3 regions of the Sphingorhabdus arenilitoris genome follow, and region 2 is predicted to be linked to each of the others. Evidence: predicted binding sites of a transcription regulator. Region 2 holds the regulator's gene; each other region holds the start of a gene.
The links. The regulator LexA, encoded in region 2, represses DNA repair genes until DNA is damaged. The targets are predictions, from matches to a motif close to GTTCCNCNCTTGTTCT.
Positions count from the first base shown of each region.

Region 1: a site for LexA is predicted at 2,482-2,497, ahead of ACFOWX_RS02225 (putative DNA modification/repair radical SAM protein). Genes of this name have one in related genera too.
Region 3: a site for LexA is predicted at 4,691-4,706, ahead of uvrA (excinuclease ABC subunit UvrA). Genes of this name have one in related genera too.

Region 1 is NZ_JBHSDH010000010.1:159,987-167,645, forward strand. Features, by position in the region: gene ACFOWX_RS02210 (hypothetical protein) at 1-1,740, shown strand, start outside; gene ACFOWX_RS02215 (hypothetical protein) at 1,808-2,071, opposite strand; tRNA gene ACFOWX_RS02220 (tRNA-Leu) at 2,281-2,367, shown strand; gene ACFOWX_RS02225 (putative DNA modification/repair radical SAM protein) at 2,516-3,766, shown strand; gene ACFOWX_RS02230 (TIGR03915 family putative DNA repair protein) at 3,763-4,611, shown strand; gene ACFOWX_RS02235 (hypothetical protein) at 4,640-4,864, opposite strand; gene ACFOWX_RS02240 (translocation/assembly module TamB domain-containing protein) at 4,864-7,659, opposite strand, start outside.
Region 2 is NZ_JBHSDH010000013.1:622,816-630,474, reverse strand. Features, by position in the region: gene ACFOWX_RS07125 (sensor histidine kinase) at 1-639, shown strand, start outside; gene ACFOWX_RS07120 (citrate synthase) at 640-1,926, opposite strand; gene ACFOWX_RS07115 (ComEC/Rec2 family competence protein) at 2,300-4,408, shown strand; gene lexA (transcriptional repressor LexA) at 4,546-5,247, opposite strand; gene ACFOWX_RS07105 (molybdopterin molybdotransferase MoeA) at 5,347-6,528, opposite strand; gene moaC (cyclic pyranopterin monophosphate synthase MoaC) at 6,521-6,997, opposite strand; gene trpC (indole-3-glycerol phosphate synthase TrpC) at 6,994-7,659, opposite strand, start outside.
Region 3 is NZ_JBHSDH010000010.1:39,116-46,774, reverse strand. Features, by position in the region: gene trxB (thioredoxin-disulfide reductase) at 1-707, opposite strand, end outside; gene ACFOWX_RS01705 (2Fe-2S iron-sulfur cluster-binding protein) at 881-1,198, shown strand; gene ACFOWX_RS01700 (NUDIX hydrolase) at 1,202-2,029, opposite strand; gene ACFOWX_RS01695 (hypothetical protein) at 2,166-2,894, opposite strand; gene ACFOWX_RS01690 (DUF4126 domain-containing protein) at 3,061-3,651, shown strand; gene ACFOWX_RS01685 (hypothetical protein) at 3,663-4,466, opposite strand; gene uvrA (excinuclease ABC subunit UvrA) at 4,717-7,659, shown strand, end outside.

The DNA.
Region 1 (7,659 bases), on a different contig from region 2:
CGCGTGACCGCTGGCACATATGTCAAAGCGGAAATAGCGCAAAGCGATGGCCCCGGATTTGGTCAGTCCAATTCCATTGATGGCGGGCTTAGCTTTACCGATATTGCCAATCCCGGAACCACCTTGAAATCGAAAGCATGGCGGACCGAGGCTGGCATCAACTTTGCCGAGCTAACCGGTAAAAGCGGTGACTTGGGTTCGGCATCGGCCTATTATGAAAATCAGGATGCGGGCTTTTCCTCCGCTGGCCGGTTGACGCCTGCCGATACCGAAAGATGGGGTTTCGGCGTGACAGTTCCCGTTGGCACTTTATCGTTATCGGCAAAATATGACACGCTGACATCGGGTAGCGCAGGCCAAAGCGAGACCGGGACAATTGACATTGCCAATAAATTTGCCGTTGGCACAGGCAGTGTCACAGCCAAAGCGGGCCTTCGTTATGAAGACCGCACGCCCGGCCTGCTGTATAACAGCGTGCAAGACGGCGAGCGCACCGATGCCGCGGCAGAAATTGAGTATAAGCCCGGCGGCACCAATTTGGCGCTTTACGGTTTTGGTCAAGCCACATTGGAGCGCGATGCAGCGCGCAGCCGCAACAACCGTGCAGGCGGCGGGATCAAGGCCGAATTGTCCGAGCGCCTGTCGCTTAATGGTGAGCTTTCTGGCGGCGATGGCGGGCTGGGCGCCGATGTGCAGCTTAACCACCGATTGAGCGAGGGTAGCGAAGCCTATGTCGGCTATGCGCTATTTGCCGATCGGACCGATACCGGCCTCGACAGCCAGAATATCTTTACCCGCTCCAATCGGGGCACATTAACCCTAGGCGCGCGGCAACGCTTTACCGATAGCCTATCGGTATATGGCGAAAACCGCGTTGGCATTGGCGGCACCGCTCCGTCGCTGACCCGCAATTTCGGTCTGCGCTTTGACCCATCAGAAAAGCTGTCTTTCACCGGCAGTTTTGAAAATGGACGGATTGATGATGCCACCACGGGCCCGTTCAAACGGACAGCGGCAAGTATCGGCGTTGGCTATACTGCCGAAGATGTGCGGGTGGGCACCTCGATTGAGCTGCGCAATGAAACCGGCGTGGGCCGGGATCAAACCGTATGGCTGTGGCGCAATGATTTTAGCTATGCGGTCAATCCTGACTGGCGTGTTTTGGGCCGGTTCAATATCGCGCAGGCGGATAATGAAGGCCCGTCGATCCGTGCGGCGGAATTTACCGAAGCTGTTGCTGGCTTTGCCTACCGCCCGGTCAATAATGAACGGTTAAACGCGTTGGTTCGTTTCACCTATTTCGAAGATTTGGGTCCCGCAGGTCAAGTAACAGGTTCAGGCACCACCGAAAGTCCGAAACAGGTTTCATCCATCGGTAGCATTGACATTAACTATGACCTCAGCCGCAAATTCACGCTAGGCGCAAAATATGGCTATCGTTCGGGCCGCGTTTCATTGGCCCGCGACAGCGAAGTTTTCGTCAGCTCCGATGCGCATTTGGGTGTTGTCCGGCTGGACTATCATCTGAATAAAGAATGGGACATTACGGCGGAGGGCCGGGCATTATGGGTCACAGCGGCCGATGATAAACGGCTCGGCGCATTGGGCGCAGTGTACCGTCATTTGGGCAATAATGTGAAATTGGGTGTCGGCTATTCGCTGTCCGATTTCTCCGATGATTTGACCGACCAAAGCTATAGCAGCCACGGACCTTTCATCAATATTTTGGGCAAATTCTAACGATAACCGGGCGCAGCATTGTGATTGCCGATGCTGCGCCCTGTTTTGCCCCTGACCCCGCCGTTTATTAATAAAATTCCGTTACCGACATCGCGCCGCGTTGGCTGATCTGCCGGTCCGTTTTTTGATCGCTTACTTGGCTGGAACGAAAGGTGATCCGTTCGGCTTTCACAATCTGCGCACTGGCCTTGCCAACAGCGGTTGCTGCGCGGGCATTGACGGGCGGTGATACTGGCTTGTCCGCCGCCGCCCAGTTGAATGATACGGCCGCAGATTGCCCTGCGCCTGTTGGAACGGCGGCAAGTAGCAACAAGGGTAAAGAGTTTATCATCAAACGTGATTAACGCTGTTTAACCATATCAGAGCAAGCGCCGTTTCTGGTTAACAGGGCTTAATGCGTCTCATTTCCGAATTTTTACGGCTAGCTTGCAATGCCATGCCCCAAAATGCGACATATTGACGGGCTGATCTTTATTGCAAATCGCGGTTGCGCCAATTGTTACCTGTTGCTAATGGCGCGCATCACCATGTCAGGGCTGTGCGGCCATGGCGGAATTGGTAGACGCGCAACGTTGAGGTCGTTGTGGGCGAAAGCCCGTGGAAGTTCGAGTCTTCTTGGCCGCACCAGACAATATCAGAAACGCCCCTGCGAGTTCCGTGCAGCGACGGCGCGCCAACGCCAAGCTTCAACCATTTTCGCAAGTTGCTGCCGATAAAATGTGCAGCGCAGAAACAATATTTGTTCTTTTTATGTTCTGTGTGCTACATGCTGCATATGGCGCAAAAATCGACGATGGAAAAGCTGGCTATTTTGGCGGATGCCGCGAAATATGATGCGTCCTGCGCGTCGTCGGGAACGGCGCGCCGTGATTCGGTAGGTACCAAAGGCATCGGGTCCACAACGGGCATGGGAATCTGCCATAGCTATGCGCCCGACGGGCGGTGTATCTCGCTGCTGAAAATATTGCTGACCAATTTCTGCATTTTCGATTGCCGTTATTGTATCAACCGCGCCTCCAGCAATGTTGAAAGAGCAAGGTTCAGCGTGGATGAAGTGGTGCAGTTGACGCTGAACTTCTACAAACGCAATTATATTGAGGGCCTGTTTTTGTCCTCCGGCATTATTCGGTCATCCGATTATACGATGGAGCAAATGGTCGAAATTGCCCGCCGGCTGCGCGAAGATCATCTGTTTGGCGGCTATATTCACTTGAAAACTATACCCGATGCGGACCCCCGTTTGATCGACCTAGCGGGGCGATATGCGGACCGATTGTCGATCAATATTGAGCTCCCCACCGAAGCGGGCCTGGCTGCTTTTGCGCCGGAGAAAAACGCGCCTTCCATTCGCAAAACGATGGGCGCGGTGAAAATGAGGCTACTGGAAAGCGCGGGCGAACACAAAGCGGCAAAGTTGATGAAAGCAAAACCGCCGCGTTTTGCGCCCGGGGGGCAATCGACGCAGATGATTGTCGGTGCGGACAATAGCCTTGATGCGGATATTTTGCAGACTTCGACAAGCCTCTATTCCGATTATGGTCTGCGACGGGTTTATTATTCCGCCTATAGTCCGATCCCCGACGCAAGCAGCGACCTGCCGCCCGTGCGCCCGCCCTTGCTGCGCGAACACCGGCTGTATCAGGCCGATTGGCTGCTGCGTTTTTACGGTTTTAACCGTGACGAGATATTGGAGGGCGCGCCCAATGGTATGCTCGATCTAGCCGTCGACCCCAAATTGGCCTGGGCATTGCAGCGGCGGGAGGAGTTTCCGGTCGATATTAACCGAGCTCCGCGCGAAATGTTGCTGCGTGTTCCCGGCCTTGGCATCAAAAGCATTCAGCGTATCATCGCAGCGCGCCGTCAAGGGGCGCTGCGCTTTGGCGATGTGGCGCGGATCGTGCGTTCCTTGAAAATCGCAAAGGCATTCATCATTTGCGCAGACTGGCATCCCGGCGGGTTAACCGACAGCGCAGATTTACGTGCACGCTTCCTGCCGCCGCCACGGCAAATGGCGCTGATGTTATGATAGAGGTTGTCATCGAAAGCCCGGATGATTTTGATGCTTGGCGGGCCAAGGCTAGAGGCTTGCTGCGGATCGGGGCGCATCCGGCCGATGTCCATTGGCGCATGGCGCAAGACGCGCCGTCTTTATTTTCGGGCGGCGCCGCGATTGCGCATCGACCTGCTGCAGCTTCTCTGCCTGCCATTCATAACGCTGTGCCAAAAATATTCCTAGCGCTCGCTCAAATCGCGATGCTGCACCGCGATGAGCAGCGTTTCGCAAGGCTATATTCGATATTATGGCGGCTGCAGTCCGAACGCGGATTGCTGTCACGGCGGAACGATGATGATATCGGCTGGCTGCATGACAGGGCCAAATCGGTCCGGCGCGATATTCATAAAATGCACGCTTTTGTCCGGTTTAAGAAAATAGGCGAAAATCAGGATGGCCGAGAGGCTTTCGCGGCTTGGTATGAACCCGATCATTATATCACCCGCCATACTGCCGGTTTTTTTCGTAAGCGTTTTTATGGCATGGATTGGGCCATTATCACGCCGCATGCACGCGCCATTTGGCAGGATGAGATACTATGCTTTGGTCCCGGCGGAGAGCGCAGCGAGGTGCCCATCCATGATGTCATCGACGATCAATGGCGAACCTATTATGGCGCGATTTTCAATCCAGCGCGCATCAAGATAAAGGCTATGCAGTCCGAAATGCCGAAAAAATATTGGAAGAATTTGCCGGAAGCCGATCAAATATTGCCGTTGCTGATCGAAGCGCCGGACAGGGTGAAGGCCATGCACGAAAAAGCGGTACAAGCGGCCAATCCAAAAGCAGAAAAATGGCAGGCCATGCTGGAGCGGTAGCGATGCGGCAGAATTACGAGTTATCGCTTTATTTCTTCGCTGGAACAAAAGCGCCCTTGGCCGGCGGTGCGGCCTCGCTGCCTAACTCTGATTTCATTTGTGCATCGAGGTCGCGTTCGATCTTTTGGGCTTTTTGCTGCAATTCCTTTTCGGTCTCTGCATAGTCCGTTTCAAAATCATTCGAACAAGCCGGTAAGGTCATCACGACCACAGCTAGGATTATCAGCATGGGCGATTTGGTATGCGGGCGCATCAATAATCCTTTCGGTAGCGCACATTGACGTTGGAGCTGCCAAAACTGCTAAACTGGCTGAGCACCGATAGCGCAGGCGTCAGGCTGATTTCTATCTGACTAGCGGTATAGCCGCGGGCGTCGGTCACAATCTCTACATAAACATCGTTGGTGATATATTGACCAAAAGCAACCGATGTCCCGCGGCCATTTTCCTGATCCGCCCCCAATATACGCAGCCGGTCAATACCGCTCGATGCTTGCAAAACGCCCAGCGGGTTTAGCCCGCCGCTGCCGCCGCGCAAACTGTTTAACGATGCGGCCAGTTGCACCGCCTGAATGGCATTCAGCTCTCCGACTGAATTGCCGAATAATATTCGGGCCATAATTTCGTCCTGCGGCAATGTGGGCGTCGACGAAAATGTGATATCAGGATTCAACCCAGTCCCGCGAATAGTGACCTGCGTCGTCACGCCTTCTATCTCACTGGTTGCTGCGATCCGGACGCTTGGATTGACTGCCGGCCCGTTGAAGGAAATACGCCCTGTTTCCAATTGGAATGACCGTCCGGCGAATCCCAAAGTACCTCGCACCAGATCCACCCGGCCGGTTATACGCGGCGCATCCGTCGTACCGCTGATTTTCAGGTCGGACGACCATTCGGATTCCAGTCCCATGCCTGATATATAAAGCTGATTTTCGGCAACAAGCGCGATATCAAGCTGCCAATTGGACGGCAGGCTTTCAATAGGGTCGGGGTCACCGGTGATTCGGGCGTTCCGCAGGGGCGGTTTTCGCCTGACGCCGGTTAATTTGGCGACATTTGCCGACCCTTGCCGGACAATGCGGTACCGGGTTTCGGGAAGGCGCAATGTGCCGCGTATCACCGCTGGCGAATTGGCGCTGTTGGTTATCGAAATGCGTCCGCTTGCTTCCGATGCAATTAAATCATTTTGGGCAAGGCGGGCATTGTCGAGGTCCAGGTTCAGCTGCACCGGAAATCCTTGCGCCGATGACAGGCTGACAAAGCCGCTACCGCTCACACTGCCTTTGCCTGCTTTGGCGGTTAACTCGCTCACCTGCAGCTGATCATTGGTAAAACGCCCACGCAGCCGCAATTGGGTCAGCCGCGTGCCATAAGCGGCATTTTCGTAAATCAAGTCATTGGCACGCACAACACCCGACAGCTGCGGGCTGGCAACACGGCCCGAAAAATCGGCGGCAACGCCGATATTCCCAGCCAGATTTTGATCCGGGAGCGCCGCGAGGGAGAATAGCGCATCAGCCGGGCCATTATAGCGGATCCCGCCGGATAACGGTGCCTGCATCAGCCTATCAACCCATGGTCCGGCACCGGGCGGCAATGGCCGCAAATCCACCTGCATCCGGCCCACAGCGGCGCCGCGCCGCCGAATAACCAGACGCGCGTTGCCGCCATCGGGCAGCAAACGGCCAACCAAATTTATATCGACAGGCAGGCTCTGGCTCGCCAGGCTGGTGCGGGTAAAATCGTTCAATTGGAGCCGCGCATCGGCCTGAGGAAAGGCGCGAGACGAAGCCTGATACCAATCCAAACTGCCGGTCGCAGTCCCCCCTATCCCAAGCGCGGGAAACATTGGATTCAGCGCCGCCAGATTGACGCCGGTCAGCCGCGATTCAATATCAATGGCATCCCCGTAACTGCCCGCTAATTGCACCTTGCCATTTGCGACATTGATCGTCGCCGGCAATATTTGATATTCGTTGCTGCGCGGAATGATGCGAAGCGGGGTTGCGGTTGCGATATCCAAGCCGTTGACGCGGCCCTTTGCTGCCACCCGCCATAGCTCTGGCGCAAGATCAGCATTGATCGCCATCCGAAACGGAGCGCCGCTGCGTCCTTCGGCAAAAATCTGCGCTGTGCCGCTTTCGCCGCGATAGTTTATTTTGGCGCGGGCAAGCGCAATTTGTGCGCTGTTAATGGTCGCATTGGAAAGCTGCACATCGGCAATGATCTGCGGCTTGTCGAATAGGATTATATCCGCATCAGCAATCGCGCGTCCGGCGGTTAGCTGCGCGGGTCCAGACAGGCGCATGTTATTGCCGGCGGCGTCTATGATAAGCCTTTGGCTATTTTGGTAGGATGATAGGGTGATGGTGCCGTCAAATCCTTGCCCTGCGCCGATTAACTGCCCGGCAAAGGGCCCTGCCGGGGTCTGATTGATCCGGCCGGAAACCGCTATCCCGGCAAAATCGGCGCGGCCAATATCAACGGTCAGCGGTCCGCCTCCCGCCAATATGCCGACATCTGCTGAAAACGGACCATAGCTGGTATCACCCGCCGCTATGACGTCATAGCCTCGCTGGCTTCCGCGCACGGTCGCGACCACATTAGCCATTCCAATCCCAAATCCCGGACGCGGCGCGGCAATGCGCGCGACAGGCGCGGCCACCGATCCTGTCAGGCGAAGCCCAAGCGGTCCATATTGAGCGGAATTGCCGCTGGCCGCGAAATCCAGTCCGCCGGAGGGTGTGTAGCTGCCGCTCCCCTGCGTCAGGCGAAAGGAGGGTGCCGCCAGCCGCGCCGATGCAATGCGGATAACCCCATCGGTGCCATAACGCACATTGGCGGTTACAAAACTATTCCCGCCCAGAAATTCGCGCGCGCCGTCGTTGAATATCCGGGTCGAGCGCGCCTTCACTGTGCCGGTCAGCGCAAAACCGGTTACCTGTGTTTCCACATCCACATCGGTTTCGATGTTGAAAATACCGACGCTTTCGATGCGGTAATCATTCACCCGGCCATTGAGCGCCGCTGTATATCGGCCGCTGTTCAA
Region 2 (7,659 bases):
CGGATTATCGCCAATGCCGAAACGATTGGTGCAAAATTGCAAGGGCCCATTCGCGAAAATTATGCAAGCTATGCCAAAGATATTGCCAATGCCGCCCGCCATTTGGTCGCGTTAGTTGACGATTTGGGGGATTTAGAAGCAATTGAGCGGCCCGATTTCTCTTTTGAAAAAGACGATATTGAGCTGGGTGATTTGGCCCGCCGTGTGGCCGGTTTGCTGGCGCTGAAAGCTGCGGATCACCGGATCACTATCATCACCCCGCCGGAGAAACTGAAGATCAAGGCGCAAGCCGAATTTCGCCGTGTGCTGCAAATATTGATCAATCTGGTAACCAATGCCATCCGCTATTCTCCAGCAGGAACGCGGGTTACCATTGATATTCAGTCAGGCGGCAAAATTGCGATGGTCACCGTTTGCGATGAAGGCACTGGAATTGCGCCCGATGACCGTGAAAAGATTTTCGCCAAATTCGAACGATTGGGCCGATCGGGCGACGGTGGCAGCGGGCTTGGCCTATATATTTCGCGCAGGCTCGCGCGTGCGATGGGCGGCGATTTGGCCGTTGGCGACGCGCCGAGCAGCACAGGGCCAGGCGGGCAGGGCGGCGCCAAATTCACGCTCACCCTGCCGTCTGGATAGTTACCGCGCAGTTAGCGGAACATAATCGCGAGCCGTCGGACCAGTATAAAGCTGACGCGGACGACCGATTTTTTGGGCAGGATCGGAAATCATCTCATTCCACTGCGCCACCCAACCCACTGTGCGGGACAGGGCGAACAGCACAGTGAACATTTCGGTCGGGAAGCCGATTGCCGATAAAATGATGCCGGAATAAAAGTCCACGTTGGGGAATAGTTTCTTTTCAATGAAATACGGATCGTTGAGCGCCATTTCTTCCAACTGCAAAGCGACTTCAAACACCGGATCATTGACCTTCAACTCGGCCATGATTTCCCGGACGGTTTTGCGCATCACGGTCGCACGCGGGTCGTAATTTTTGTAAACGCGGTGGCCAAAGCCCATCAGGCGGAAGGGATCATTTTTATCTTTTGCCCGCTCAATATAATGAGGGATGCGGTCGGGCGTGCCAATTTCACGCAGCATATTGAGCGCCGCTTCATTCGCGCCGCCATGCGCCGGACCCCAAAGGCAAGCGATACCAGCGGCGATACATGCAAAAGGATTAGCGCCCGAAGAGCCCGCGAGCCGGACGGTCGATGTCGACGCATTTTGTTCATGGTCGGCGTGCAGGATGAAAATCCGGTCCATGGCCCGCTCAATGACCGGGTTCACTTCGTAATTTTCGGCAGGAACGCCAAAGGTCATCCGCAGGAAATTGCCGGTATAGCTCAAATCATTATCCGGATAGAGGAACGGCTGACCGATTGAATATTTATAGGCCATGGCCGCAATAGTGGGCATTTTTGCAATCAAACGGTGGCTTGAAATTTTGCGATGTTCCGGGTCGGCAATGTCGGTCGAATCATGATAAAATGCGCTGAGCGCGCCCACGACACCGCACATGATCGCCATGGGATGCGCGTCGCGGCGGAAACCTTTATAAAAAGTCGCGAGTTGTTCGTGCAGCATGGTGTGCCGCGAAATCGTGTAGGAGAAATCGTCCAATTCGGCTTTGCTCGGCAACTCCCCATTCAGCAGCAAATAGGAAACTTCCATGAACGAAGATTGTTCAGACAATTGTTCAATATTATATCCGCGATGCAGCAATATGCCTTCATCACCATCGATAAATGTGAGCGCAGATTCGCAGCTTGCGGTCGATGTAAATCCCGGGTCAAATGTAAATTTTCCCGTTTGTGCATATAATTTCCGAATATCCACGACATCGGGACCTTGCGTGCCCTTAAATACCGGAAAATCATAGCTTTCGCCGCCCATCGTCAGCGTTGCTTTATCATCGCTCATAGCCTTAACTCCTGTCATTCTTGTCCCGTCTGGCCGGACAATATTCTGTAAATATATATTCCCAAATGAGGCACCCGGTTTCAGCAAAATGATCCCGAAACCCTTCCTCTTGGCCCGCCGCTTTATGGCAGCCATTCGCATCAAATGATGACATTTGGTCCGACATGAATGCGGCAGATTTCCGCGAGGAGGAAAAGGCGTTTGTTATTTTGACGGTTCAATGCGTTCATTTGCCGCCTAGGTCAAGGGTAACAGCAGCAAACAAGGCTCGTTTTTTCACTTTTTTCTTGGTAAGCGATCATCAGGGCGAAAAGTCAGAACCTGCTGGTTCCTGCACCATGTTTTGTGCCCTGTTATCGGGGGCTTGGACGGATTGGGTTTATCGATCAGAAATTGGCATCTTCATTGGCCTGGCGGCGCAATTGAAGGCTGGATCGACAGCGAAAGGGACCAATGGCCGTTATGGGTGCCGGTGGCGGTTGGCGCGGGCATTGTTACATGGGAGCTGCAGGGTAACGGCGCTTTATGGGCGGTGACAGGCCTGTGTGCAGCGTTGATCCTAATCGCTTACATAACGGGCCGCCAATCCAGCCTGATGGCGATAATCAAAATAGCTGCTTTTTGTTTTTTAGCCGGATTTTTGGCCATATATTTCCGGTCGGCCGCAGTCGGCACGCCGCCGCTTAAAAAAATGTGGATCGGCGAATTTTACGGTCAAATTACAAAAGTGGAGCATATCACGGCCCGCGATATTGTCCGTTTCGAACTGGCAACCGGTGGGCATGCGGGCTTGCCCGAAAAAGTCCGTGTCAATCTGGATGCAGAAAAGTACCGGCCTGAATTTACCAGCGGTGCGGTTATCCGAATGAAAGCGCGGCTTGTTCCGCCCGCCGGACCTAGCGTGCCGGGGGGATATGATTTTGCGCGGCGGGCGTGGTTTGACGGTTTGGGCGCAACAGGAACGATCCTGGGCAATGTGACATTATACAGACCCTCTTCTCACAAGCCGACTTTAGGAAATGTTCGCCGTGCATTATCGGCGCATATCACGTCCCAATTGCCCCCCGGCAGTGGGTCAATCGCGGCAGCGCTCGCCACCGGGGATCGCGGCGCCATTTCAGATGATGACGCAGAGGCAATGCGCAATAGCGGAATGGCGCATTTACTATCGATCAGCGGCCTGCATGTAACCGCGGTTGTCGGCGCGATTTTCCTCTTAATGAGCCGGATATTGGCGCTGTTCCCGCGCATTGCATTGCGTTTTCCGGTGCCGCTTATTGCGGCGGCTGTCGCAGCAATGGGCGCGATTGGATATACGCTGTTAACAGGATCCGAAGTGCCGACCATCCGGTCATGCGTCGCCGCATTGTTGATATTGGCGGCATTGGCAATGGGGCGCGATGCGATCAGCCTGCGGCTTGTCGCATTTGGTGCCAGCGTGATCATGCTCATATGGCCGGAAAGTCTGGCGGGGCCCAGTTTTCAGCTAAGCTTTGCGGCGGTTTCAACAATTATTGTCCTGCATGAAAGCCGGTGGATGCAGAATTTTACGCGCGCCGGACAGCAAGATGGTTTGATCAGGAAAATGGGGCGGAGCATCGTTATCCTGCTGATCACCGGGGCCGCGATTGAGCTTATATTGGCGCCGATTGCTATTTTCCATTTCCACAAAAGCGGGCTTTATGGCGCATTGGCCAATGTCATCGCAATTCCGATGACGACATTCCTTGTGATGCCTTTCGAAGCATTGGCGTTGACCTTTGATCTGGTGGGGCTGGGCGCGCCATTTTGGTGGGTTACCGATATATCCTTACGGGCAATATTGGCTTTGGCCCATGGCGTCAGCGCGGCGCCCGGCGCGGTTTCCATGTTGCCCGTTATGCCGCAATGGGCCTTTGCCGCCATGATATTGGGGGCATTATATTTTGGTATTTTCCGGCGGCGGGCGAGGTATTTTGGCATCCCGCTATTTCTGATCGGATTGACCGCGATGATCACCGCGCCATATCCAGATATATTGGTCACAGGCGACGGTAAGCATTTGGCGGTGGTGGGTAGCGACGGGAAATTGGCGCTCCTGCGCGACCGAGCGGGGGATTATGTTCGCGATACGCTGCGTGAGAATGCTGGGGTTAAGGCAGAGCCGGTTGCTATTACCGATTGGCCCGGTGCGCAATGTACGGCGGATGCTTGCGTGATTACCATCGACCGAGATGGGCGCAGATGGAATATATTGGCTCTGCGCAGCCGGTATTATATCCCCTCGATGGAATTGGCTGTGGCCTGTAAGCGGGTTGACATAGTGGTTAGTGACCGCTGGCTACCGCGTAGTTGCAAGCCGAAATGGCTGCGCGCTGACCGTGAATCTCTCGCCAAAACCGGCGGGCTGACCTTTTACCTATCGAATGCATTTTCGGGTCCCCGCGTGGAAAGCGTTGTCGCCGCCGGTCACCATCATCCTTGGATAATTGCGGGCAAATAAACAGGCTGCGGGGTGTCCGGCAAAATAGAGTGTAAGGTAGCTGCCAGTCAGGCCAGCGATAATAACACCTGACCGCAATATACCCAAACCGCTCCAGCAGCCCGTTCAATCAGCGCCGGTATACTGCCCCGCTACCCTTAATGGTAACGGCGCAGCAGCCCCGCAAGCTTGCCCTGAATCAACACTTCATGCGGGCTATACACTTGCGGTGTATAAGCGGCATTTGCCGGATCCAGCCTTATGTTGCCATTTTCGCGGCGCAGATATTTTAACGTAGCCTCTTCGCCGCGTACCAATGCCACGACAATTTCGCCATCGCGCGCGGAATCGGTTTTCTTGATCAACGCATAATCGCCGTCAAAAATTCCGGCTTCGATCATCGAATCTCCCGACACTTCTAATGCATAATGCTCACCTGTGCCCAATAGAGCCATCGGAACGGCTAGCGTTTCGGTGGTTTCCATCGCTTCAATAGGAACACCGGCAGCGATCCTGCCATGCAAAGGGATTTCCATGACGTCATTGGCCGCAAGCGGCATCGCATTGGCCGATTTTCCGTTATTCGGCTTATCAGCTGATTTAGTGGCCAACGAAACAACATTGCTGACAGATTTTGCTCCGCCGCCCTCCGGCATTTGCAATATTTCAAGGGCACGGGCGCGGTTGGGGAGGCGGCGAATAAAGCCTCTCTCTTCCAATGCGCCGATCAGCCTATGGACACCCGATTTGCTTTTCAGGTTGAGCGCGTCTTTCATCTCTTCAAAAGAAGGAGATACGCCGCCCTCTTCCAATCGTTCATGAATGAAGCGAAGCAATTCATTTTGTTTAGCGGTCAACATCATCTGTTCCCTATGCGGTTAAACATAGTAGGAACAATTACGGAACAAATCAGGTTATGTCAAGCCGCTTTACAGATTGCTGCCGAATGGCCGGTTTGGTCATATGTCCAATGGCAGATATGCAACTATATCGCCCACGCCTACTGGCGGTGCATCAACCGGGCGAATGATAAGCGCATTTGCGCTCGCCAAGGGTTTGGTGACGCCGCTGTCTTGCATGTGAAATGGCGTCAATTCGCCATCTTGCAGCACCGCGCGCAAATATTCGGCGCGCGGTCCGCCTGCTGCAATGGCGGTGGTGCAGGGGGCGGATAGCGATGTCGGCCATGGCTGCGCTGATCCAGCCATATGCCGAACCAGCGGCAAAAGGAATAAAAAGGCGGTCACAAAGGCCGAACCCGGATTTCCAGGCAGGCCCAACATCACCGAATTCCCAAGCTTTCCGGCCATTAATGGCTTTCCTGGACGCACGGCAATCCGCCAAAAATCCATCGTTGCACCTGCGTCAGTCGCGGCGCGGTGGACCAGATCATGGTCGCCGACCGACGCCCCGCCAATGGTCACGATAATATCCGCCCCTTTTGCCTGTTCCAGCTTTTCGGCCAATGACGCCAAATTGTCCCGGGCAATGCCCAAATCCTGCACCTCACATGGCAGCGAAGATAGCATGGCGGCAATCATGACAGCATTGGATGACGGGATTTGTTCGGTGCGCAGCGGCAAACCCGGCGGGACCAGCTCATCACCGGAGGAGATTATCGCAACGCGCGGCCCGGCAAAAAGGGGCAGGTCACCGTAGCCTGCCATCGCGGCGGCCGCGATAATTCCGGCATTCACCTGCGTTCCCGCTTGGGCCAGTCTGTCGCCATTGGAAAAATCCGATCCAGCCTTGCGAACATGGTGCCATTTTTGATGGGGGGCATCCCCGCAAAGCGAGATATTATCTCCGCTTCTCTCAATATCTTCTTGTATAATAACGCAATCGGAATTTTCGGGCAGATGCGCGCCCGTAAATATCCTGACCGCTTCACCTGCGGCCAATGCGCCGTTATAGCGATGCCCCGCTGCGCTTTCGCCAATGACTGACCATGGGCCGGGGCAGTCGGAAAAACGGACGGCATAGCCATCCATGGCCGACATATGCGCCGCCGGTTGCTGCCGCCGTGCGATTAAATCTTCCGCCAAAAACCGCCCCTTTGCCAAGGGTAAGGGAGTTGAAACGACCGGCATAAGCGAGGCAAGCTTTAGCAGCCTTTGCCGCGCCTCTTCCACGCTAATCATGGGGGGCGGTCCAATCGCCAGATTTTCCGCCGGTTTTTTTGAGCAAGCGGATATCGGAAATCACCATCGCCTTATCCAGCGCCTTCGCCATGTCATATAGAGTGAGCAGCGCCACCGAAACTGCGGTCAACGCTTCCATCTCCACCCCTGTCTGCCCAGTCAACCGTGCGGTGCCCGTCGCCCGAATGGCATCATCTTCAAATGCAAAGTCAACGGACACTTTGGAAAGCATCAGCGGATGGCAAAGCGGGATCAGCTCGCTTGTCTTCTTCGCCGCCATTATCCCGGCAATTCGGGCGGCAGCAAGCACGTCGCCCTTTTTGACCATGCCGTCCCTTATCGCCCGCAGCGCCTCTGCGCTCATGCTAATCCGCCCTTCGGCGACCGCTTCTCGCAAATTTTCGGCCTTACCCGACACATCAACCATTGCGGCGTTGCCCGCGTCATCAATATGGGTAAGCTTTGTCATGACCCGGTCAACAGCCTCTGCGTTGCCGCCGCGACGTCATCTTGCCGCATCAGGCTTTCACCGACAAGGAATGTCCGCACGCCATGTTTTTCCATGCGCAGGCAATCGGCATGGACGCTGATACCGCTTTCGCAGATCAGCAACGCTTCGGGCGGGGCCATGGCCGCCAAACGCTCTGTGGTCGATAAATCGACGTCAAATGTCTTTAGGTTCCGGTTGTTGACGCCAATCAGCCGCGATTGGAGCGTGATGAGCGCTCGCTCCATCTCCGCCTCATTATGCGTTTCGACCAGCACGTCCATTCCTTGCGCAATTGCCGCATCCTCAATTTCCGCCATTTGCGCGTCGGAAAGCGCCGCCACAATAATCAGGATCGCGTCCGCCCCCATCGCCCGCGCCTCTGCACATTGCCAGGGGTCGACCATAAAATCCTTGCGCAATACCGGCAGGTCGCAAGCCGCCCGCGCGGCGATCAAATAATCCTCATGCCCTTGAAAATAGGGGGCATCGGTCAAGATTGACAGGCAGGCCGCCCCGCCCGCCTGATAATCGCGGGCATGGGCAGGGGGATCAAAATCGGCGCGGATCAATCCCTTGGACGGCGACGCTTTCTTGATCTCAGCAATAAGGGCAAAGCCGCTCGCCGCCTTGACCCGCAAAGC
Region 3 (7,659 bases), on a different contig from region 2:
TCGGTCGCGCCGGGATTGGGGGAATTGTCCGTGGCCTTGATCCGCATTCCCGTGACGCCCGTGGCATCGCCCAGCACTTCATCCAGCGTATGATGCCATTTGATCGTGATCTTGCCTTCTTTTTCCTTGGCGAATAATCGGTCCTGCAAAATCTTTTCCGCGCGCAGGCTGTCGCGGCGGTGAACCAGCGTCACGTGGCTGGCGATATTGGCGAGGTAAAGCGCCTCCTCCACCGCTGTATTGCCGCCGCCAATCACTGCGACCGGTTTATTGCGGTAGAAAAAGCCGTCACATGTGGCGCAGGCCGATACGCCCTTTCCCATAAAAGCCTGTTCCGACGGCAGGCCCAGATATTGTGCGCTGGCACCGGTTGCGATAATCACCGCATCGGCGCTATATTCACCCGCGCCGCCATACAGGCGGAACGGACGCTGTCTGAAATCGACGCGCTCAATATGGTCATTTTCGATACGCGTGCCGAACCGTTCGGCATGTTTGCGCATCCGGTCCATCAGCTCGGGGCCAAGCACACCTTGATCATCGCCGGGCCAATTATCAACATCGGTGGTGGTCATCAACTGCCCGCCAATTTCAACGCCAGTCACGATCATTGGCGACAAATTGGCGCGCGCGGCATAGACAGCGGCGCTGTAACCAGCGGGGCCGGAACCGATGATGATGACGGGGGCGTGGCGATCGTGCGGCATGGTAATTCCTGTAAATGAACGAATCTGTTGGATGGTGACATAAGGACCAACAAGCCGATGTCCAAGCATCTTGTCTTTACCCGTATAAACATACAGTCAAAATAGGGGCTTGCCTTCCCCGTCAGGCGCCGATTATGTCACAGGCCAAATATATCCTACTATTGGAGCCGTTCATGCCGAAGATTACCGTTATCACCCGCACTGGCGAATCCCGCGATGTTGACGCGGATAATGACCTAAGCCTGATGGAGGTGATCCGTGACAATGGCTTTGACGAATTGCTGGCGCTATGCGGTGGATGCTGTTCCTGCGCGACTTGCCATGTCCATATCGACCCGGCCTATGCCGATAAATTGCCCGCAATGGGCGAAGATGAAAATGACCTGCTCGAAAGCACCGACCACCGCACCGCCCAATCGCGGCTATCGTGTCAGATACCGGTTACCGATGATCTCGACGGATTGATTGTCACCATCGCGCAAGAGGATTGATACCTATCCCCGAAGAGCGGTATCAAGCGCTTCTTCGGTTACCGGATAGCCATGCCGACCTTCGATACATAAATAGCGCCCATCGGGCCGTTCGTCGATAAATGTGAGGACGGTTTCGACGGGATATTCGGCGGCATGGGCGGCGGCGCGGTCAAAGCTGTCAAATTGCGCCAGCCGTTCCAAATTGCGGCGGGTGGGGAATATGATTTTTACCTTACCCTCATCCGCCAGCCGCAGCGTTTCGGCGGCGCTGGCCCAGAATAACCGTTTATTCTCGGTCGCATCAACGACTGCATTTAACTGCGCCCCGCCGGCATCAACCAGATAGAAACGCGTATCAAATACCCGCGACACGCGCTCAAACGTGGGCGGACGCCACCGCGCCCAAGGGACCAGTTTTTGAAGGTCGGGGGTCCAACCCTGCGCCGACAGAACCTCCCCCAATATCTCGCCATCATGCAGCGCGCGGCGCGCTTCATCGCAATTGGCGGGATCCTCCACACCATGCAGGCCGAGCGCCAACCCCGCCTCCTCAATCGTTTCGCGGATCACCGCCAGCCGCGCCGCCACCTCTGGCACGTCCAGCCCCAATGTCACATCGCGCGGCAATGCGGCGGCAAAGTCAAAATCCGCCTGATCCACCTTGCCGCCGGGGAAAACCGCTGCACCGCCGGCAAAAGCCATGCTTTTGACCCGCTCCATCATCAATATTTTCGGCGCACCGCCCGCCGGATCGCGGTGCATAATCACCATAGTCGCCGCAGGCACAGCAAGCGGATTTTCACTCCCGCCCCCGCGTTCAGAAACGCGCTCATTCTGATCGGATGTCATGCGCTATATCAAGCATGGATAAGCGTAAAGCGCCACCGCTAAATCACTGGCGATGGACAGAAGGGGATGATGGGTTTTTGCAACTGGAACGGGTTATTTCGAATGACGGCAAAATATTCGAAGGCATTACCAATTATTATGGTGCTGCTGAAATGCGTTTCTGTGATCTACAGAAAATTCCAAATACGGGTTCAATGTTTTTTATACGGAGCGTGGGCATAATGACACCATCTCCCCCGAACTCTTCCTGCTCGTACATTCCTAGAACGTCAAAATCATTACACCAGTTACTTCTATGTTCATCGTAACTTTCCAATATAGAATGTTCAGACATCTGACTTTCATCGAAGTTGTCAATTATCCATTGGCTCGCTAATTCATTCATCGTGAATGGTTGTTTCAATACGAACGGACGATTTTCTTGATACGCACAAAACCCAACAGCGGTATGAATATCCCATTCGGGGTTGGTCTCAAGCGACGTCTTTCCGTCGCAGAATCTCGCTATCGATAAAAGCGTCCGAGTGTCTGATGACGATATATTTGTTACTTTACTATCCTTGTAAACAGAGGCTACGCAAAACGGCGCAGAAGGAGCAACCGAATTATGCTTTTGCGTAACACACAATGAACGAGCATCGGGATTTGCACGCGAGCACATTTTCTGCCAGTTGGTCCAGAGCTGGCACGTGGGGTTATCCTTATCAAAGGCCGCTAGCGCGGCATCGGCGGCGGATTGCGATTTGTAATAGATGCTGCTGCTTTGCCGTGTCCCCGCAGCCCCTGCACCGTCATCACTGCGATCAGCGGTCTTGCAGCTGGCTAGCGCGCAAACCATCATCAACGACATCATAAAATGCAACATATATTACCCCCTATATCAGCCAACCGGTCAAATATATCTTATCATAATATCCATTGGCGCAAGTATAACTAAAAATCAGTTAAGCGACACCGCCGCAAATCCGCGCAATTGCGCCACCGGGCTTTTCGTGCCATGTTTCGCCCATTGCAGGCGGGGAGAGGCGGGTATGGGGATTGTGGAATTGTTGGGCCTTGCGGCCAGTGTCAGCCTGCTGTCGGGATGGCGGCTTTATTTGACGATATTTGCAACCGGGCTTGCCATGCGTTTTGACATTGTGCCGCTGCCGGAAAATCTTGTCATGTTGGAGGCGCTGGGCAATCCGTGGGTGATCGGGATTGCAGCATTGGGCGCGCTGGCCGAATTTTTCGCTGACAAGGTAATGTGGCTCGATAGCATATGGGATGGGCTGCATACCATCATCCGGCCGCTGGGCGGGGCGATGCTTGCGCTCGCGCTCGTCGACAGCGGTGATCCGGCGTGGCAGGTTATCATCTTCCTATTGGGCGGCGGCGCGGCCTTTGCCAGCCATGCGACGAAGGCGTCGGCGCGGGCGGTGGTGAACACATCACCCGAACCGGTCAGCAACATCATGCTGTCCACGGGCGAGGATGTCGCGGCGGGCGGGTTGTTATTCCTGATCTTTGCCAATCCGGTCGCGGCGGCGGTGATCGCGGTCATCTTGCTGCTGCTTACGATATGGCTGCTGAGCTGGGCCTACCGCAAATATCGCAAATTTTTTCCGAAAAAACAGGCTTAGGGTCAGGCAGGCTATCCGCCGAGCATCCATAGCGGCGAAACCGGGACCAATGGGGGGCATTTACGCGCCGCCAATTGTTCGCGCAGCTGATCCGCCATGGGGGAGAGATTGAAATTCTCGACCACCATCAGCGGGATTGGCATTGATGAATAGCCGATAGTTAGACCGCTTTTCTCGTCAATGAAGCTCACCTCAATTTTCTCTGCTTCGCGAATGGCGTTTGACAGCGATTCCAAATAATCGATCGTCTGATCTCCATTTTTACCGGGTAAGGGCGTGAATTTCGGATTGAAAAACGCCGTTCGCAGCGGATTTTCGCCATATTGTTTCTGCAATTTCCCGGGCATTTGGAACACCCTTCCGCTGCCATCCGAATTTTGTGTTTTGAACAGCATTTTGACGGGCCGTTCTTCATTGGGAAGTTCGGGGGTTTTAACCTGCAGCGCGGCAATGATATTTTCAACGAGCGGCGGTTGGTAATATTCTGAGGACGCACCATAGCCTGCATCAAAATATTCAATGACGAAGCGGAATATTGGGCTGGCACTGCCCAGCGACGGGTCCACTGGCCGAGAGAAATTCATTCGCCCGCTGGTACGCAGCAGCTTGCTATTTTTGTCGCCAATGGCTGACGCGCTCATCATCATTTGCATTTGGGCCGGATCCGCGATGCCAAGCTCTTGCCCGCTGAATGTCTTCTGTGCGGTGCAAGCCATTGCTTCGTTTGAAGCGCCCTGCGCCCATACCGGGGCACCGCCATAAGTAGAGGCGATGGCAACCCCGATCAGCGCAGAAGCGGTTTTAACAACACGCATGTGATTTGAAAGAGAAGCGCGCCATCCGGACGCAGTGGCAGCGATGCGGGCCGGGCGCGCGCGGACAAAACATTTGGACATAAATTTCCCATCTATACGAATAGATTTAGTTTTGACCCACTTGGGCAGATGACAGGAAAAAATATGCCTTGTAAAGCCTGTATTTCAATTCGGTCTGCGGTGCCGCATCGCCGGTCTGAGTGAAAATTCGCACTTGCGTATATAGAACAAAAATGGAACAATTATTCTCATGAGCCTGACCCACATCAAGGTGCGCGGTGCGCGCGAACATAATTTGCAGGGCATTGATATCGACCTGCCGCGTGACAAGCTGATCGTTATCACCGGCTTGTCGGGCAGCGGCAAATCGTCGCTCGCCTTTGACACCATCTATGCCGAGGGACAAAGGCGGTATGTGGAAAGCCTGTCGGCCTATGCGCGGCAGTTTTTGGAGATGATGCAAAAGCCGGATGTGGAACATATCGAAGGTCTATCGCCCGCCATTTCCATTGAGCAGAAAACCACGTCACGCAATCCGCGCTCCACCGTGGCGACGGTCACCGAAATTTATGATTATATGCGGTTATTATGGGCGCGGGTGGGCGTGCCTTATTCGCCCGCAACCGGCTTGCCCATCACTGCGCAGACGGTCACGCAAATGGTGGACCGAACCATGGCCTTGGCAGAAGGGACGCGGGCCTATCTGCTCGCGCCGGTGGTGCAGGGGCGCAAGGGCGAATATCGCAAAGAACTCGCGCAATGGCAAAAGGATGGATTTACCCGCGTGCGCATCGATGGCGATTTTTACCCGATTGAAGAAGCGCCAGCGCTGGATAAAAAATATAAGCATGACATTGAGGTTGTGGTCGACCGTATCGTCATCAAACCGGGCATTGAAACAAGGCTGGCCGATAGTTTCGAAACCGCGCTGAAGCTGGCCGATGGGCTGGCCTTCGTGGATTTGGCGGATGGGACGGTGGCAGAAGCGATGGCTCAGTCCCTCTCCCCTTCAGGGGAGCAGTTACGAGAGGGGGAGCCGACTGTCCGCGAGGTTAGGGCTGAGTTTCAAATACAGCCCCCCATCCCAAACCTCCGCCCTGAAGGGGAGAGGGCTCTAGCAAACATCACCAGTGGGTCGATGAAGGGCACTGGCCTGCCGCCCAATCGCATTGTGTTTAGTGAAAAATTTGCCTGTCCCGTATCGGGTTTTACCATCGCCGAAATCGCGCCCCGGCTATTCTCGTTCAACGCGCCGCAAGGGGCTTGCCCCGATTGCGATGGCCTTGGCGAACGGTTGGAATTTGATGAACAGCTGGTGGTACCCAATGAGGCTTTGACTTTGAAGCAAGGCGCGGTCGTGCCATGGGCCAAATCCAACCCGCCGAGCCCTTATTATATGCAGGTATTATCCAGCCTCGCGCGGGCGTATGATTTCAGCCTGGAGACTCCTTGGAATCAATTGGAGCCCGATCAGCGGATGATCATCCTGCACGGCACAAATGGGATGCCGGTGCAGCTGACTTTCAAGGATGGGCGTAAAGAATATACGGTGACCAAAGCCTTTGAAGGCGTGGTCGGCAATCTCCACCGCCGTCTGCTGCAAACCGACAGTGCGTGGATGCGCGAAGAGCTCGGCAAATTTCAAACATCGCAGCCTTGTGAAACCTGTCATGGGGCGCGGCTGCGGCCTGAGGCGCTCTGCGTCAAAATTGCGGGCGCCGATATTGCCACGCCGACCCGGATGAGCGTGAGCGACGCCTTGGTCTGGTTTGCCGAAGTAGACCAAAGCCTGACCAAGCAGCAGAGTCAGATTGCCAAAGCGATATTGAAGGAAATCAACGAAAGGCTGGGCTTCCTGAACAATGTCGGGCTCGATTATTTGAACCTTGACCGTACATCCGGCACATTATCAGGCGGAGAAAGCCAGCGTATCCGCCTTGCCAGTCAAATTGGCTCCGGCCTGTCCGGTGTGCTTTACGTGCTCGATGAACCGAGCATCGGCCTGCATCAAAAAGACAATGACCGCCTGCTCGCTACGTTGCGGCGGCTGCGCGATTTGGGCAATACGGTGATCGTTGTCGAGCATGATGAAGATGCGATCCGCACCGCAGATTGGGTGGTCGATCTTGGTCCGGGTGCGGGCGTGCATGGCGGGCGCGTGATGGCCGAAGGGCCGCTGAAAAAAATCATAAAGGCAAAAGGGTCGCTGACCGCCGATTATCTCAACGGCACGCGGGAAATCGCGGTGCCCAAAAAACGGCGCAAGGGCAATGGCAAGAAGTTAACCGTGCACGGGGCGCGGGCCAATAATTTGCGCGATGTCACCGCATCGATTCCGCTCGGCACCTTCACCTGCATCACTGGTGTTTCGGGATCTGGCAAATCCAGCTTCACTATCGACACGCTTTATGCCGCCGCCGCTCGGTCATTGAATGGTGCCCGCGTGATCGCCGGTCCGCATGACAAAATTACCGGCTTACAACATTGCGACAAGGTGATCGATATTGATCAAAGCCCGATTGGCCGGACACCGCGCAGCAACCCCGCCACTTACACCGGAGCCTTTACCAATATCCGCGATTGGTTCGCGGGCCTGCCCGAAAGCGAGGCAAGGGGATATAAGCCCGGGCGCTTCAGTTTCAATGTAAAGGGCGGGCGCTGCGAAAAATGTAGCGGTGATGGCCTGATCAAGATTGAAATGCATTTCCTGCCCGATGTCTATGTCACCTGTGAGGAGTGCAATGGACGGCGTTACAACCGCGAGACATTGGAGGTGAAGTGGAAAGGCCTGTCGATCGCCGATGTCCTGGACATGACAATAGAGGATGCAGTCGAAACATTTAAGGCCGTGCCGCCGATCCGGGATAAAATGGCGATGCTGGCCGAAGTGGGTCTGGGCTATATCAAGGTGGGGCAGCAGGCCACCACCCTGTCGGGCGGGGAGGCGCAGCGGGTAAAGCTCGCCAAGGAGCTGAGCAAACGTTCCACCGGGCAAACGCTCTATATCCTTGATGAACCGACGACCGGCTTGCATTTTGAAGATGTGCGAAAATTGCTCGAAGTGCTCCACCGGCTCGTCGAACAGGGTAATAGCGTGGTGGTGATCGAACATAATCTCGACGTCATAAAAACCGCCGACTGGGTCATCGACCTCGGCCCCGAAGGCGGTGTAAAAGGCGGAGAGATCGTGGCG